3 regions of the Pseudomonas sp. GW821-FHT09C10 genome follow, and region 1 is predicted to be linked to each of the others. Evidence: predicted binding sites of a transcription regulator. Region 1 holds the regulator's gene; each other region holds the start of a gene.
What was found. The regulator FliA, encoded in region 1, starts transcription of late flagellar genes. The targets are predictions, from matches to a motif close to CTAAAGTTTNNNNNNNNNNNGCCGNTAA.
Positions count from the first base shown of each region.

Region 2: a site for FliA is predicted at 1,579-1,606, ahead of AC07OT_RS04455 (flagellar protein MotY). Genes of this name have one in related genera too.
Region 3: a site for FliA is predicted at 2,209-2,236, ahead of AC07OT_RS26055 (methyl-accepting chemotaxis protein). Genes of this name have one in related genera too.

Region 1 covers NZ_JBWKPE010000012.1:26,621-31,831, reverse strand. The annotation lists gene flhF (flagellar biosynthesis GTPase FlhF) at 1-686, shown strand, start outside; gene fleN (flagellar synthesis regulator FleN) at 792-1,625, shown strand; gene fliA (RNA polymerase sigma factor FliA) at 1,622-2,362, shown strand; gene AC07OT_RS21645 (chemotaxis response regulator CheY) at 2,533-2,907, shown strand; gene AC07OT_RS21640 (protein phosphatase CheZ) at 2,926-3,714, shown strand; gene AC07OT_RS21635 (chemotaxis protein CheA) at 3,726-5,211, shown strand, end outside.
Region 2 covers NZ_JBWKPE010000002.1:150,087-155,297, forward strand. The annotation lists gene AC07OT_RS04450 (argininosuccinate synthase) at 1-477, opposite strand, end outside; gene AC07OT_RS04455 (flagellar protein MotY) at 607-1,515, opposite strand; gene pyrC (dihydroorotase) at 1,672-2,718, shown strand; gene rnt (ribonuclease T) at 2,715-3,389, shown strand; gene AC07OT_RS04470 (peroxiredoxin) at 3,456-4,058, opposite strand; gene AC07OT_RS04475 (bacterioferritin-associated ferredoxin) at 4,303-4,521, shown strand; gene bfr (bacterioferritin) at 4,723-5,193, shown strand.
Region 3 covers NZ_JBWKPE010000016.1:140,188-145,398, forward strand. The annotation lists gene AC07OT_RS26040 (MFS transporter) at 1-431, opposite strand, end outside; gene AC07OT_RS26045 (FadR/GntR family transcriptional regulator) at 770-1,480, shown strand; gene AC07OT_RS26050 (tRNA (adenine(22)-N(1))-methyltransferase) at 1,494-2,189, shown strand; gene AC07OT_RS26055 (methyl-accepting chemotaxis protein) at 2,501-4,558, shown strand; gene AC07OT_RS26060 (lactonase family protein) at 4,712-5,211, opposite strand, start outside.

The DNA of each region.
Region 1 (5,211 bases):
AAATCGAACCCCTGGAAGAGGGCGGTGTGATCGCCATGGTTGGCCCTGCCGGCATGGGCAAGACCACCACCCTGGCCAAGCTGGCGGCGCGCTATGTGCTCAAGTACGGCGCGAACAACATCGCACTGGTGAGCATGGACAGCTACCGCATCGGCGCCCAGGAACAGCTCAAGACCCTGGGCCGTATCCTCAATGTGCCGGTCACCCACGTCGACCCGGGCCAGTCCCTGGCCAACGCGCTCGATCCGTTGCTGCGCAAGCGCGTGGTGCTGATCGACACCGCCGGCCTGCAGGCCAGCGATCCGGCGTTGCGCCTGCAACTGGAAAGCCTGGCCGGGCGTGGCATCAAGTCGAAAAATTACCTGGTGCTTGCAACCACCAGCCAGAAACAGGTTCTTACCGCTGCGTACCATAGCTACAAGCGTTGCGGTCTGGCCGGCTGCATCCTGACTAAACTGGATGAAACCGCCAGCCTGGGCGAAGTGTTGAGCCTGGCTATCAGCCATGAACTACCGGTTGCCTACCTGACCGACGGGCCGCGGATCCCGGATGATTTGCATCTGCCGCGCCGTCATCAGCTGGTCAGCCGCGCCGTCAGCGTGCAAATGCAAGAAGAGCCTAGCGAGGAAGCGATGGCCGATATGTTCGCCGACCTTTACCACAACCCGGCAAAACGGGTGGGTTGAGGTGCGATGAACACCGTGAAATGTACCTACATCGATGGTCTGCAAGCGATTCACGCGGCCAAGCCATGTAGCCTGCGTCTAAGCAAGACAAGGTAAAGAAATAAAATGGGCAGCATGCATCCCGTACAGGTGATCGCGGTGACCGGCGGCAAAGGTGGCGTCGGGAAAACTAACGTGTCAGTGAATTTGTCCCTGGCCCTGGCAGAGCTTGGCCGTCGCGTCATGCTGCTGGATGCTGACCTGGGGCTGGCGAACGTCGACGTTCTGCTGGGACTGACGCCCAAACATACCCTGGCCGATGTGATCGAGGGGCGCTGTGAGCTGCGCGACGTGCTGCTCCAGGGCCCTGGCGGGATCCGCATCGTGCCGGCCGCCTCCGGTACCCAGAGCATGGTGCACCTGAGCCCGGCGCAGCATGCCGGCCTGATCCAGGCATTCAGTGACATTGGCGACAACCTCGACGTGCTGGTGATCGACACCGCCGCCGGGATCGGCGAGTCCGTGGTCAGCTTCGTGCGCGCGGCGCAGGAAGTCTTGTTGGTGGTCTGCGATGAACCCACCTCGATCACCGACGCCTACGCCCTGATCAAACTGCTTAACCGTGACTACGGCATGAACCGCTTCCGCGTCCTGGCCAACATGGCCCAGAGCCCGCAGGAAGGCCGCAACCTGTTCGCCAAGTTGACCAAGGTCACGGATCGCTTTCTCGATGTCGCCTTACAATACGTCGGTGCAGTTCCCTACGACGAGTGTGTGCGCAAGGCTGTGCAAAAGCAGCGTGCAGTCTACGAAGCGTTCCCTCGTTCCAAGTGCGCATTGGCGTTCAAGGCTATTGCCCAGAAGGTCGATACCTGGCCGTTGCCTGCCAACCCTCGGGGGCATCTGGAGTTTTTCGTCGAGCGATTGGTGCATCAGACGAGTGCAGGACCGGTGCTATGACAGCGAACGGCTATAACGCTTACAAGAAATCTGCCCGTGACAGCCAGGGCGAGTTGATCGAGCGCTATGCGCCACTGGTCAAGCGCATCGCCTATCACCTGCTGGCACGTCTGCCCGCCAGCGTCCAGGTCGAAGACCTGATCCAGGCGGGCATGATCGGTCTGCTCGAAGTGTCGACCAAGTACGACGCGAGCAAGGGCGCGAGCTTCGAGACGTATGCGGGTATCCGCATCCGTGGCGCGATGCTCGACGAAGTGCGCAAGGGTGACTGGGCGCCGCGTTCGGTGCACCGCAATACACGCATGGTCAGTGACGCAATTCGTGCAATTGAAGCAAAAACCGGTCGCGACGCTAAAGATCACGAAGTTGCGGCCGAACTCCAATTGAGTCTCGACGATTATTACGGGATTTTGAACGATACCTTGGGCAGCCGCCTGTTCAGTTTCGACGACCTGTTGCAGGACGGCGAACACGAAGGGCTGCACGAGGACGGCGCGAGCGCGCATATGGAGCCGTCCCGTGACCTGGAAGATGAGCGTTTCCAGGGCGCGTTGGCGGACGCCATTGCCAACTTGCCGGAGCGCGAGCGGTTGGTATTGGCGCTGTACTACGACGAAGAGCTGAACCTCAAGGAAATCGGTGAGGTCCTGGGGGTCAGCGAATCCCGTGTCAGCCAGTTGCATAGCCAGTGCGCGGCCCGCTTGCGGGGGCGTCTGGGAGAGTGGCGAGCGCGCTGACAGGCAGTGTGGGGAGCATTGCAAAGCGATACCGCGAAGGTGATAGGCCTTCGCGGGCTCGGGCCGTGGTGCCCTTGGCAGTCCTTTTTGTGTAATGCCTGTTGATTGAAATGGCGCGTCCAGGTGCTGGGCGCGTTTAAGACTGCTTGGAGGTCGAATTGGACAAGAACATGAAAATCCTCATCGTTGATGACTTCTCAACGATGCGGCGGATCATAAAAAACCTGTTGCGTGACCTTGGGTTCACAAACACGGTCGAGGCGGATGACGGCCTTACGGCGATTCCGATCCTCAACAGCGGGAGCATCGACTTTCTGGTAACGGACTGGAACATGCCGGGCATGACCGGCATCGACTTGTTGCGCCACGTGCGTGCCGACGAAAAATTGCGCAGCCTTCCCGTGTTGATGGTGACCGCCGAAGCCAAGCGTGAACAGATCATCGAAGCCGCCCAGGCCGGGGTCAACGGTTACGTGGTCAAACCATTCACTGCACAGGCCTTGAAAGAGAAGATCGAAAAGATCTTCGAACGCATCCACGGCTGATGCCATCGCGGGGGAGCTATGGAGCATAAAGAAACGTCACAGGGAGACTTTGAGTCGACCCTGAAAAAGCATGCTCACCAGTTGGTTGACAGCCTTGAAAAAGGCCAGTTCGGCGACGCGGTGCAGTTGATCCATGAGCTCAACCAGACCCGTGACCGCGGCCTGTACCAGGAAGTGGGCAAGCTCACACGCGAGCTGCACAGCGCGATCGTCAATTTCCAGATTGACCCGCACATGCCCCAGGCCGAAGAGATTTCGCAGATCACCGACGCCACCGAACGCCTGTCCTATGTGGTCAGGCTGACCGAGGCGGCGGCTAACCGCACCATGGACCTGGTGGAAAACGCCACGCCCCTGGTCAACGGCATGGCCACGGAAGCCCACGCCCTGAGCGTTGACTGGGGCCGCTTCATGCGCCGTGAAGTCGGTGCGGAAGAGTTTCGTGAGCTGGCCCGTCGGGTCGAAGGGTTCTTGTCACGCAGCGAGCAGGAAAACCGCATGGTTTCCAGCAACCTCAATGACATTCTGCTCGCCCAGGATTACCAGGACCTGACCGGTCAGGTGATCAAGCGTGTGACCCAGTTGGTCACCGAAGTGGAAAGCAACCTGCTCAAATTGGTACTCATGGCCGGCCAGGTCGACCGTTTTGCCGGCATCGAACATGACCGCGAAGCGATCCTCTCTGAAAAAGATCCACAAAAACATCTCGCCAAGGGTGAAGGTCCGCAGATTCATGCCGATAAACGTGAAGACGTTGTGTCAGGTCAGGATGACGTAGATGACCTGTTATCCAGTTTAGGCTTCTAAGGAGCACCCACATGAGCTTCGGCGCCGATGAAGAGATCCTTCAGGATTTCCTTGTAGAGGCCGGCGAAATTTTAGAGCAACTGTCCGAACAACTGGTCGAGCTGGAAAGCCGCCCGGATGATGCGAACCTGCTCAATGCAATTTTTCGCGGTTTTCATACTGTAAAAGGGGGCGCCGGCTTCCTCCAGCTCCATGAGCTGGTGGAGTGCTGCCACATCGCCGAGAACGTGTTCGACATCCTGCGCAAGGGTGAGCGTCACGTTGATTCGGAGTTGATGGACGTGATTCTCGAAGCACTGGATGCGGTCAACGGCATGTTCAGCGAAGTGCGCGAGCGTGCCCCGATCACCGCAGCCACTCCGGAACTGCTGGCCGCCCTGGCGCGCTATGCAGAGCCGGCCGACACCTCGGCAGCGCCGGTGGTCGAAGCCGCACCCGAGCCGGAACCGGTGGCGGAGCCTGATGTGACGGACAGCGAGTTCGAGCAACTGCTCAGCTCCCTCAGTGCCGTCAAGGCCGAAGCCGAAGCGCCGGCTGCGGTTGCCCCGGCTGCCCCGGCTGCCGCGCCGACCAGCGAGGACATTACCGACGCTGAGTTCGAGTCCCTGCTCGATCAATTGCACGGCAAGGGCCAGTTCGCTGCCGACGCCGTGGCGCCTGCCGGTGCCGCCGCCGATGCTGCGGATGCGCCTGCCGCTTCTGCCAGCACCGACATCACTGACGATGAATTCGAAGCGTTGCTCGACCAGTTGCATGGCAAGGGCACCTTCGCGGCCGATGCCTTGCCGGCCGTCGCCGCTACGGCTGCGGCCCCGGCATCACCCGCTGCCGGCGCCAAGCCTGCGGACGATGGGTTGATCTCCGATCACGAATTCGAAGCACTGCTGGACGATCTGCACGGCAAGGGCAAGTTCACCGAAGTCGCCCCGGCCGCTGCTGCAGCCACGGCGGCACCGGTTGCCGCCAAAGCCGCCGCGCCCGCCGCCAAGCCTGCGCCTGCGCCGGCTGCTGCCCCGGCTCCAGCGCGTGCCGCTGCCGCACCGGTCGCGGAAAAACCGGCCAGTGAGGCCGAAACCACCGTGCGGGTCGATACCGCGCGGCTGGACGACATCATGAACATGGTCGGCGAGCTGGTACTGGTGCGTAACCGCCTGGTGCGCCTGGGCCTGAGCAGTGGCGATGAGGCCATGCAGAAGGCCGTGTCGAACCTCGACGTGGTCACCGCCGACCTGCAGACCGCGGTGATGAAAACGCGCATGCAGCCGATCAAGAAAGTCTTCGGTCGCTTCCCGCGCCTGGTTCGCGACCTCGCGCGCCAGCTGAAGAAAGAGATCAACCTGGAACTGGTGGGTGAAGAAACCGACCTCGACAAGAACCTTGTCGAGGCCCTGGCCGACCCGCTGGTCCACTTGGTGCGCAACGCTGTCGACCACGGTGTCGAAACCCCGGAAGAACGCGAGGCCTCGGGCAAGTCCCGTGGCGGCAAAGTGATCCTGG
Region 2 (5,211 bases), on a different contig from region 1:
ATCCATCAGCTTTTCACGGGACAGCAGGTCCCATTCACGCCACGGGGCAATCACTTTCACACCAGGCTTGAGCGCGTAGGCACCCAGTTCGAAACGCACCTGGTCGTTGCCCTTGCCGGTAGCGCCATGGGAAATGGCATCAGCGCCGGTTTCGTTGGCGATTTCGATCAGGCGCTTGGCGATCAGCGGACGTGCGATGGAAGTACCCAGCAGGTACTCGCCTTCGTAGACAGTGTTGGCGCGAAACATCGGGAAGACGAAATCGCGGACGAACTCTTCGCGCAGGTCGTCAATGTAGATCTCTTTCACGCCCATGGCTTGCGCCTTGGCACGTGCAGGTTCGACCTCTTCGCCCTGACCCAGGTCAGCGGTGAAGGTCACCACTTCACAGTTATAAGTATCCTGCAGCCACTTGAGGATCACCGAAGTGTCCAGGCCGCCGGAATACGCGAGAACGACCTTGTTTACGTCGGCCATGCCATCACTCCACGGGGTTGTACGGAAAGGCGTCGATTCTACCGATCAAAACCGTGAATTTACAGGGGCGCGACAGCAAATGAAGATAAAGCGACAGATTATGTCGAGCGAGCGACCGATGGTCGCACGTCAGGAGGTGTGTGCCGGGTTGCTCGGGCCCGTGGCCTGGGGGGCCGGTTTCTCAGGGGCAGCCACGCGTTCGAGCTGAATATTCACACGACGATTACGGGCCCGGTTGGCAGCAGTGGTGTTGGGCGCCAAGGGGTAGCTTTCACCATGGAACCGCAGGGTAATCTGGGACTCCGGGATACCGTTGGCCTTGAAGTAGTCCATCACCGCCAGCGCACGACGGCGTGAAACATCACGGTTGCTCAGGCGATTGCCGCTGTTGTCCGAGTGGCCGTTCAATTCGATATGGTTGACGGTAGGGTCCGCCTTCATGAATTCGAGAATCACCGCCAGCTTCTGCTTTGCCGCAGCGTCCAGCTCGATGCCGCCACCGGGGAAGCCCACTTCGGTCTGCTTGACCTGATCGTAATTCATCGGCAGCAGCTTGGCGGTGCACAGCTGATAGTCGCTGTAGGCCTTGTTAAATTTCACCGGCAGCAAGCGAATCTCCGAATAGCCACCCTCGCGTCCATAGTGCCGCACAGTGGGCGAGCGTCCATCGAGCAAACCGTTGAAGAGACGCCCGGCCTGGGCCTGAGAGCTGTTGAACAGCACATCACCGCTGCCGGCACGTACGGCGCCGAGATTGATGTCACCCCGGCCGGGCTGCCAGGGGGCTGCGGCGGCCAATAAGGTGGCCGACCCTGCGCCCAGCGACCCGTTATAGGCTTTCAGACGAAACGTCGCCTGCTCGCCGGCCCGGCGCACGAACTCACCCGAACCGAAGTCGGTGATCGGTTGGGTCAGGCGGCACTCGAACTTGTCCCCCTCCACCTTCCACTCAATGTTCTCCAGACGAGTCTGGAACGTGAGGGCCATAGCAGGCAGGCTGGCGAACACACTGAGCAGGGCTAGATAATGCTGGCGCACGGGAGGCTCCACTGGTTTCTACAACACTTCAAAGCGTCATACATCGATAAGGCATACGAAAGGCTATCGGATGCATCCTGCAAAACTTGATAGCGAGTGCCTGCAAGAGTCTTTTCCGGTAGCATTCCCACCAGATTGACCCGCCTGGAATCCCCAATGTCCGACCGCCTGACCCTGCTGCGTCCCGACGACTGGCATATTCATCTTCGCGATGGTGCTGCGTTGCCCCAAACCGTGGCCGATGTAGCGCGTACGTTTGGCCGCGCCATCATCATGCCTAACCTGGTACCACCGGTGCGTAACGCCGCCGAAGCCGACGCCTATCGCCAGCGCATCCTCGCTGCACGGCCGGCCGGCAGCCGCTTCGAACCGTTGATGGTGCTCTACCTCACCGACCGCACCCAGCCCGAAGAAATTCGCCAGGCCAAGGCCAGCGGTTTCGTGCACGCCGCCAAGCTGTACCCGGCCGGCGCGACCACCAACTCCGATTCCGGCGTGACCAGTATCGACAAGATCCTGCCGGCCATCGAAGCCATGGCCGAAGTCGGCATGCCGCTGCTGATCCACGGTGAAGTCACCCGTGGCGACGTGGACGTCTTCGATCGCGAAAAAATCTTCATCGATGAGCACATGCGCCGCGTGGTCGAGCTGTTCCCGACCCTCAAGGTGGTGTTCGAGCACATCACCACGGCCTATGCCGTGCAGTTCGTCACCGAGGCCTCGGCCAACGTCGGCGCAACCATCACCGCCCATCACCTGCTGTACAACCGCAACCACATGCTGGTGGGCGGGATTCGGCCGCACTTCTATTGCCTGCCGATCCTCAAGCGCAACACCCACCAGGTGGCCTTGCTGGATGCCGCGACCAGCGGTAATCCGAAGTTCTTCCTCGGCACCGACTCTGCGCCCCACGCCCAGCACGCCAAGGAAGCCGCCTGCGGTTGTGCCGGTTGCTACACCGCGTTTGCCGCCATCGAGCTGTATGCCGAAGCGTTCGAACAGCGCAACGCCCTGGATAAACTCGAAGGTTTCGCCAGCCTCAATGGCCCGCGATTCTATGGCCTGCCGGCGAATACCGACCGTATCACCCTGGTCCGTGAAGACTGGACCGCCCCTGCCAGCCTGCCATTTGGCGAGCTGACCGTTATCCCGCTGCGCGCCGGTGAAACACTGCGCTGGCGCCTGCTGGAGGAAAGCAAGTGAGTGAAGACCATTACGATGACGACCAGGAACACGGTGGCGGTGGTGGTTCGCGCCACCCGATGGCCGAACGTTTCCGCGGCTACCTGCCCGTCGTTGTCGACGTAGAAACCGGCGGCTTCAATTGCGCCACCGATGCACTGCTGGAAATCGCCGCAACGACTATCGGCATGGACGAACAGGGCTTTGTGTATCCGGAGCACACCCACTTCTTCCGCGTCGAGCCGTTTGAAGGTGCCAATATCGAAGCGGCAGCCCTGGAGTTCACCGGGATCAAGCTGGATCATCCCCTGCGCATGGCCGTCAGCGAAGAGGCGGCACTCACCGATATCTTCCGTGGCGTACGCAAGGCCTTGAAGGCCAATGGCTGCAAGCGCGCGATCCTGGTCGGGCATAACAGCAGCTTCGACCTGGGCTTCCTCAACGCCGCCGTGACGCGGCTGGACATGAAGCGCAATCCGTTCCACCCGTTCTCCAGTTTCGACACTGCCACCCTTGCTGGTCTGGCCTATGGCCAGACGGTATTAGCCAAGGCCTGCCAGGCGGCCGGAATCGACTTCGACGGTCGCGAAGCCCACTCGGCCCGCTACGACACCGAGAAGACCGCCGAGCTGTTCTGCGGCATCGTCAACCGCTGGAAGCAGATGGGCGGCTGGGAAGACTTCGGCGACTGAGGTCAAATCCCGCGCATGAAAAAACCGGCCTTCTCAGGCCGGTTTTTTTTGTCCCGCGAATCCGGCTTACAGCTTGCCAGCGTTCTCGGTCAGGTAAGCCGCAACGCCTTCTGGCGAAGCGTTCATGCCTTTGTCGCCTTTTTTCCAGTTGGCAGGGCAGACTTCGCCATGCTCTTCGTGGAATTGCAGGGCGTCGACCAGACGGATCAGCTCTTCCATGTTACGGCCCAGCGGCAGGTCGTTGATGATCTGGGAGCGCACAACGCCCTTGTCGTCGATCAGGAACGCGCCACGGAACGCCACGCCGCCTTCGGACTCAACGTCGTAGGCCTTGGCGATGTCGTGCTTCATGTCGGCAGCCATGGTGTATTTGACTTTGCCGATGCCGCCATCGTTGATGGCCGTGTTGCGCCAGGCGTTGTGGGTGAAATGGGAGTCGATGGAAACGGCAACCACTTCAACGTTACGTGCCTTGAAATCGTCCATGCGGTGGTCCAGAGCGATCAGCTCCGAAGGGCAGACGAAGGTGAAGTCCAGCGGGTAGAAGAACACCAGGCCGTATTTGCCTTTGATGGCTTCAGACAGTTTGAAGCTGTCAACGATTTCGCCATTGCCGAGCACGGCAGGTACGTCGAAATCCGGGGCTTGTTTGCCGACGAGTACGCTCATTGGATATCTCCTGATGTAAGGGTGACGATTGAAGTAAAAGGACCGGCCTTGAGTCTGCCGCATTCAAGCGACAGCCCTGTGACGCAGTCACGCTTCGTGAAGACCGACCATCATACACTGAAAAAACCGTTCGTCAGCGTGAGGGCGGTGCAGGCGAATACCCTACGAATCTACTTTGACAATCATTCTCGTTAACATTAAGATCCATCGCACTTAAGCCTTAAACCCGCGACGGTTCTCCCTTATGTATGTGTGCCTGTGTACCGGCGTCACCGACGGACAAATCCGCGAAGCAATCTATGAAGGTTGCTGCAGCTACAAGGAAGTGCGTGAAACCACCGGCGTTGCCAGTCAATGTGGTAAATGTGCTTGCCTCGCCAAGCAAGTGGTACGGGAAACCCTGACGCAGCTGCAAACAGCCCAGGCCGCTGTTCCCTACTCAGCAGAATTTACACACGCTTAAATAGGCGTGTTTTGAAGAACCGGACCGAGTGTCCGGTTTTTTTATGCCTGTAATTCAATTAGTTAGCGCTAAGACGCGGAACACAAACATTCTTATTCCGATTAATTTTCATTTATTATTCAATAACTTAGGTTTGACACTAGGGTTTTCGCCGCTCAAACTCCGCCTTATACACAGCTACTACAGGGCAGGACCCCAGTCATGAAAGGCGACATCTCAGTCATCCAGCAACTCAACAAAATCCTTGCCAATGAACTGGTCGCGATCAATCAGTACTTCCTGCATGCGCGCATGTACGACGATTGGGGCCTGGAAAAGCTTGGCAAGCGTGAATACAAAGAATCCATCAAGGCCATGAAGGACGCCGACGCGCTGATCAAGCGCATCCTGTTCCTCGAAGGCCTGCCGAACGTACAGGACCTGGGCAAGCTGAACATCGGCGAGCACACCCAGGAAATGATCAGCAGCGACCTGGGCTTTGAACGCAAGAGCCACAGCGACCTCAAGGCCGCCATCGCACATTGCGAGACCAAGGGCGACTTCGGCAGCCGTGAGCTGCTGGAAGATATCCTCGAAGACCAGGAAGAACATATCGACTGGCTGGAAACCCAACTGGGCCTGATCGATAAAGTCAGCCTGGAAAACTACCTGCAATCGCAGATGGGTGAATAACCCCGTCGCCCACAGGTA
Region 3 (5,211 bases), on a different contig from region 1:
AGCCAGCGCGTGAAGTAGTAGATCACCCCAGGGAAGAAGCCGGCTTCGGCCACGCCCAGCAGGAAGCGCAGGATGTAGAAGTGGGTTTCGTTCTGGATGAACGCCATCAGCGTGGCGACGATGCCCCAGGTGAACATGATGCGGGTCAGCCAGATGCGCGCGCCGACCTTTTGCAGCAGCATGTTGGAGGGCACTTCAAAGAGCGCGTAGCCGATGAAGAACAGCCCGGCACCGAAGCCATAGGCGGCAGCGCCGATGCCCAGGTCATGTTCCAAGTGCGTGCGCACAAAGCCGATATTGACCCGGTCGATGTAGTTGAGGATGAACATGATCACGAACAGTGGGAGCACATGGCCCTTCACTTTGCTCACGGCGCGCGCGAGGACCGGATCACTTTCTGGTGCGGCAGATGCATGGCTTGAATTGTTCACAATTCAAAACTCCCCCTGATTGTTTTTATGCGGGTTTGCGTGTCTTGTTGATAGACATCATACAAGTGAGTTTCTGAGGTTCGCAATACGGTCGTGAGTGATTTGTTCTTATAAGACCGTACGGTTATCGGGTATTTTGGTTATTTTCTTAATGTTTATTGGGTTTTTTGGCGCGTTGAAGAGCGCTGGCTGTCGCGAGTTCTTCAGGGTGACGATGATGAGATAAGGCAGGGCTAAGATTGGTTGTCATACAAGTCGGCTGACTTTTGAATCAACCCCGCCTCGTGCCCGATCGGGATGTTAAGCTCCCTCCAGCCCAACCCCGTGGACCCGCAACGATGCCCATTGACAGTGGACCTCCCGTCCGTAGACGCTCCAACAACCTGGCCCAAGGCGTGCTCGACGCCCTGACCCAGCGCATCCTGCTTGGGCAGTTGAAGCCCGGTGAAAAACTGCCGTCCGAATCCACCATCGTGCTCGAGCATGGGGTGAGCCGGACTGTGGTGCGCGAGGCCCTGTCCAAGCTGCAAGCCTCGGGGCTGGTGGAGACGCGCCATGGCATCGGCACCTTTGTGCTGGCGCAACAGGCCCAGCGAGGCTTGCGCCTGCATGTGGACACCGTCGCCAGCGTGCGCAACATGCTCGAGCTGCGCCTGGGCCTGGAAGTGCAGGCGGTGGCGCTGGCCGCCGTGCGCAGGTCCGACACGCAGCTGGCCCACATGCGCGCCGCTCTCGACGACTACCAGGCCTCGCTGGCCAACAACGACAGCTGCGTGGAAGAGGACAAGCGTTTTCACCAGTTGATCGCCGAAGCCACCGGCAACACGTTCTTCACCGAGATCATGCAGCACCTGGGCAATGCGATGATTCCGCGTACCCAGGTGAAGGGTGACGAGCGCGGCGGGGCGGACTTTGCCAAGCTCGGGCAACTGGCGAACCTGGAGCATGAGGCGATCTTCAACGCGATCAAGCGCCAGGATCCGGATGCCGCAAGGGCGGCGATGGTGTTGCATCTGACCAACAGCCGGGATCGATTTTCCGGCGAATAAAAAGGAACGCAGGTTGAACGAACACACCTTGTCCATGCGCCTGGAGCGTGTGGCCGCGCAGGTGCCGAGGGGCGCGCGGCTGGCCGATATCGGCTCGGACCACGCCTACCTGCCGGTGGCCTTGATGCGCCGTGGCGTGATTGAGGCGGCGGTGGCGGGCGAGGTGGCGAGCACGCCGTTCCACGCGGCGCAGCGCACCGTGCGCGACAATGGCCTGGAGCAGCACGTCACGGTGCGCCTGGCCGATGGGTTGGCGGCGATAGAGCCGGCGGACGCGATCACCGCGATCAGCGTCTGCGGCATGGGCGGCGAGACGATCCGCGACATCCTCGACAGCGGCAAGGCCCACCTCAGCGGCCGCGAACGTCTGATCCTGCAACCCAACGGCGGCGAACAGCCGTTGCGCTACTGGTTGATGAGCAACGGCTACCGCATCCTCAGTGAGGAGCTGCTGCACGAAAACCGCTTCTACTATGAAATCATCATGGCCGAGCGCGCCGAACCCGTGGTGTACAGCGCTGAGGAGCTGTACTTCGGCCCCATGCACCTGCAGGCCCGCAGCCCGGCGTTCCTCGCCAAGTGGCAGCGTGCGTTGCGCCTGAAAAAACGTACCCTGGCGGGCTTTGAACAGGCTCGGCAGCGGGTGCCGCAGGCGAAGGCGCAAGCCATCGCCGAGCAGGTCCAGTGGATTACCCGGCTGCTGGCGTGAACAGTCCGGCGTATCCCCTTCAAGTTCTTCCCGTGTGCGGCCGATAGGCTGTGGTGATTGAGGGCGTTTCAGTGCGCGCCTCGGGTGGTCGTCTCCGCAGGTGACGATGCCTGTGTCGCAACTGGGTGCTTTCGCCCCATTTTCGAGCACGCCTCGGGCCGTATTGGCGCGTCGCGTGCCCTGTTTCAGGGCTGTGCAGCAGCGGCCCGTATCTTGCTAGTGCCAACCTAATCAATGACATGGCATTTTGCCGTTAGTCATTTCAAGGCTTCGCCTGCCGTCTAACGCGTGGGTTGTTTTTGGGAGTGGACATGCACAGCCTTTTATCACCCGGTATCCGCCTGCTCGGACGTTTCGGCTTCGCACGTAAGTTCCAGATCCTGTTCTTCCTGTTCATGCTGCCCCTGGCGGGCAGCCTGTGGATGATCGGCCAGGACTATCGCGACAAATTAAGCGTGATTTCCAACGAACAGTCCGGCGTTCGCCAGCTGTTGGCCCTGGATGCACTGGACGGCCAGTTGACGGCGCAACGTAACCTGGCGGCGCGCTGGAAGGCGGCGGACATCCTGCACGCCCCGACACCGGAAGCGAAGGCGGCGATGGATAACGTCGATGCCAATTTCCCGCTGATCCTGCAAAGCCTGCAAGCCCTCGGCGAGGCGTTGAAAACCCAGAACGCCAGCGCTGATGTCATGGCCCGCTTCGAAGCGTTGCAGGGCACCGTCAAGGGCATGGATTCGTCATCGCTGCGCACCGTCGGGTGGTGGCCGGACGGCTACGACCGCTTCACCACCGCGCTGACGGCCATGCAGGCGCTGCGCGAACAGATCGCCCTGGACGCCGGGCTGATCCTCGACCCGTGGCTGGAAACCTACATGCTCATGCAGATGGGCACCCAGCACGCGCCCGACCTGATCGAGCGCATCGGTCGCATGGCCAGCGTGGGGCAGTCGTCCATTTCTTCGGGACAGTTCACCTTACAGAGCCGTTTGCAGATGCGCGACTTGCGCAGCCGCATCGGCGATGCGCGCGACCAGTTGACCAAGGCCGCCTCTTCGCTCAAGGCCAAGCAGTTCGCGGGCATGGAACCCTGGACCGGACAGTACGACAACAGCCTGCAAGTGCTGGATAACGAACTCAAGGTGCTCGACGACGGCGTGTTTGGCGGCACCATCAAGCTCGACACCGCCGCCTTCGACCGCAGTGTCGACGCCATGCTCGGCAGCCTCGGCGCGCTGCGCAAGCAGTCGTTGACCTCTCTGGACGCGCGCCTGAGCTATTACCACGACCGTTCACTCAAGCAATTCATCCCGATGGCGGCGACATTCAGCCTGTTGGCCCTGGCGGCGCTGTACCTGTTCATGTGCCTGCAAGCCTCCATCCGTCGCAGTGCCAGCGGCATTACCACGTTGGCCGAGTCCCTGCGCGACGGCAACCTGTGCGTGGAAGTGGCGGTGGAAGGGCGCGACGAACTCGCGGCGATCAGCACCGCGTTGAACGTCGCGGTGGTGCAATTGCGCACCAGCCTGCTCGGCGTCAATCACGAAACCCAGCAACTCGGCTCGGCGGTGCTCACCCTTAATTCGCAATCGGGCAGCACCCTCAGCGAAGTCGAGGACCAGCAGCACCAGATCAGCCAGATCGCCGCCGCCGCCACGCAGTTGGCCGCCACGTCCATGGGCGTCGCGCGCAGCTGCGAGCAGGCCTCGGGCAGTGCCCAGCAGACCCGGCGCATCGCCGAAGACAGCAGCCGCGACAGCCAGCGTACCACCGCCAGCATCCAGCAGCTCAACCAGCGCCTGACCGACACCTCGGACGCCTTGCAGCAGGTCAGCCAGCAAGGCCAGCAGATTCAATCGGTGGTCGACACCATTCGCGGCATTGCCGAGCAGACCAACCTGCTGGCGCTCAACGCAGCCATCGAAGCCGCCCGCGCAGGCGAGCAGGGCCGAGGGTTTGCGGTGGTCGCCGATGAAGTGCGCAGCCTGTCGCAACGCACTCAGGCGTCGACGGCGCAGATCGCCGGCACCGTCGACAGCCTGCGCGCCACCGTGAGCCAGGCGGTGACGCTGATGGGCGCCGCATGCGAGCAGGCGTTGACCGATGCCGAGTCCGTCACCGGCCTGGGCACGCGCCTGGGCGAGATAGCCGGCGCGGTGCAGAACGTCACCGACACCCTGGCGCAAATCGCCACGGCGGTGGAGGAGCAGGCGGCGACGGCGGACGAAGTGAGCGGCAATATCCAGCAAGTCGACCAGGCCGCCGGGCGCCTGCTGGACGGCGCCCGCGCGGTAAACCGTGCGGCGGACACCTTGAGCAAGGGCAGCCAGGCGTTGAGTGATAACACCGCACGGTTTCGCCTGAGCTGAGGCCTGTACACCCTCAAGATCCAACCCTGTGGGGGTGTAGAACCGTAGACATCGTTTACATCTGAAACCGGGGACATCGTTTACACATTTGAGGCCTGGACGCGGGTCATACCTCGTCCAAGCCTCCCCAAGGGATAATCACACAGGTTCAGGTCAGTTGGCCGAGGTATGCAGCACCTCAATCCACAGCGCCCCCTTGCCCGACGCCGCTTCCCCCACCCGCTTCAACGCACCGCTGGCGCTGACTGCATAGGTGCCGACCTTGTCGCTTTTCTCGCCGGTCACCAGCAGCCAATGCCCGTTGGGGGAGAACGCGATATTGCGCGGCTGCTTCTCCTCGACCGGGTAGTTGTCGACATAGCGCAGGCCGCCGGTGGCGGTATCCACCGCAAACGCCGACACCGAACTGCTGGTGCGCTCGCTCATCAGCAACAGCCTGCCGTCCGGCGACAGGCGCAGGTCGGCCGCCCAGATGCGCGGCGTCGGGTCGTCTTTCAGGTCATTGTTGCGCGCGTCACGCACTTCACCATGGGCCAGTTTCAAACGCTCGGGAATGCCATTGGCCACGCCGATCTGCGTCAGCGCACCGGTGCCGTCATCGATGGCAAACGCGGTGACGGTGCCGCTCATTTCACCGACCACATACAGGTACT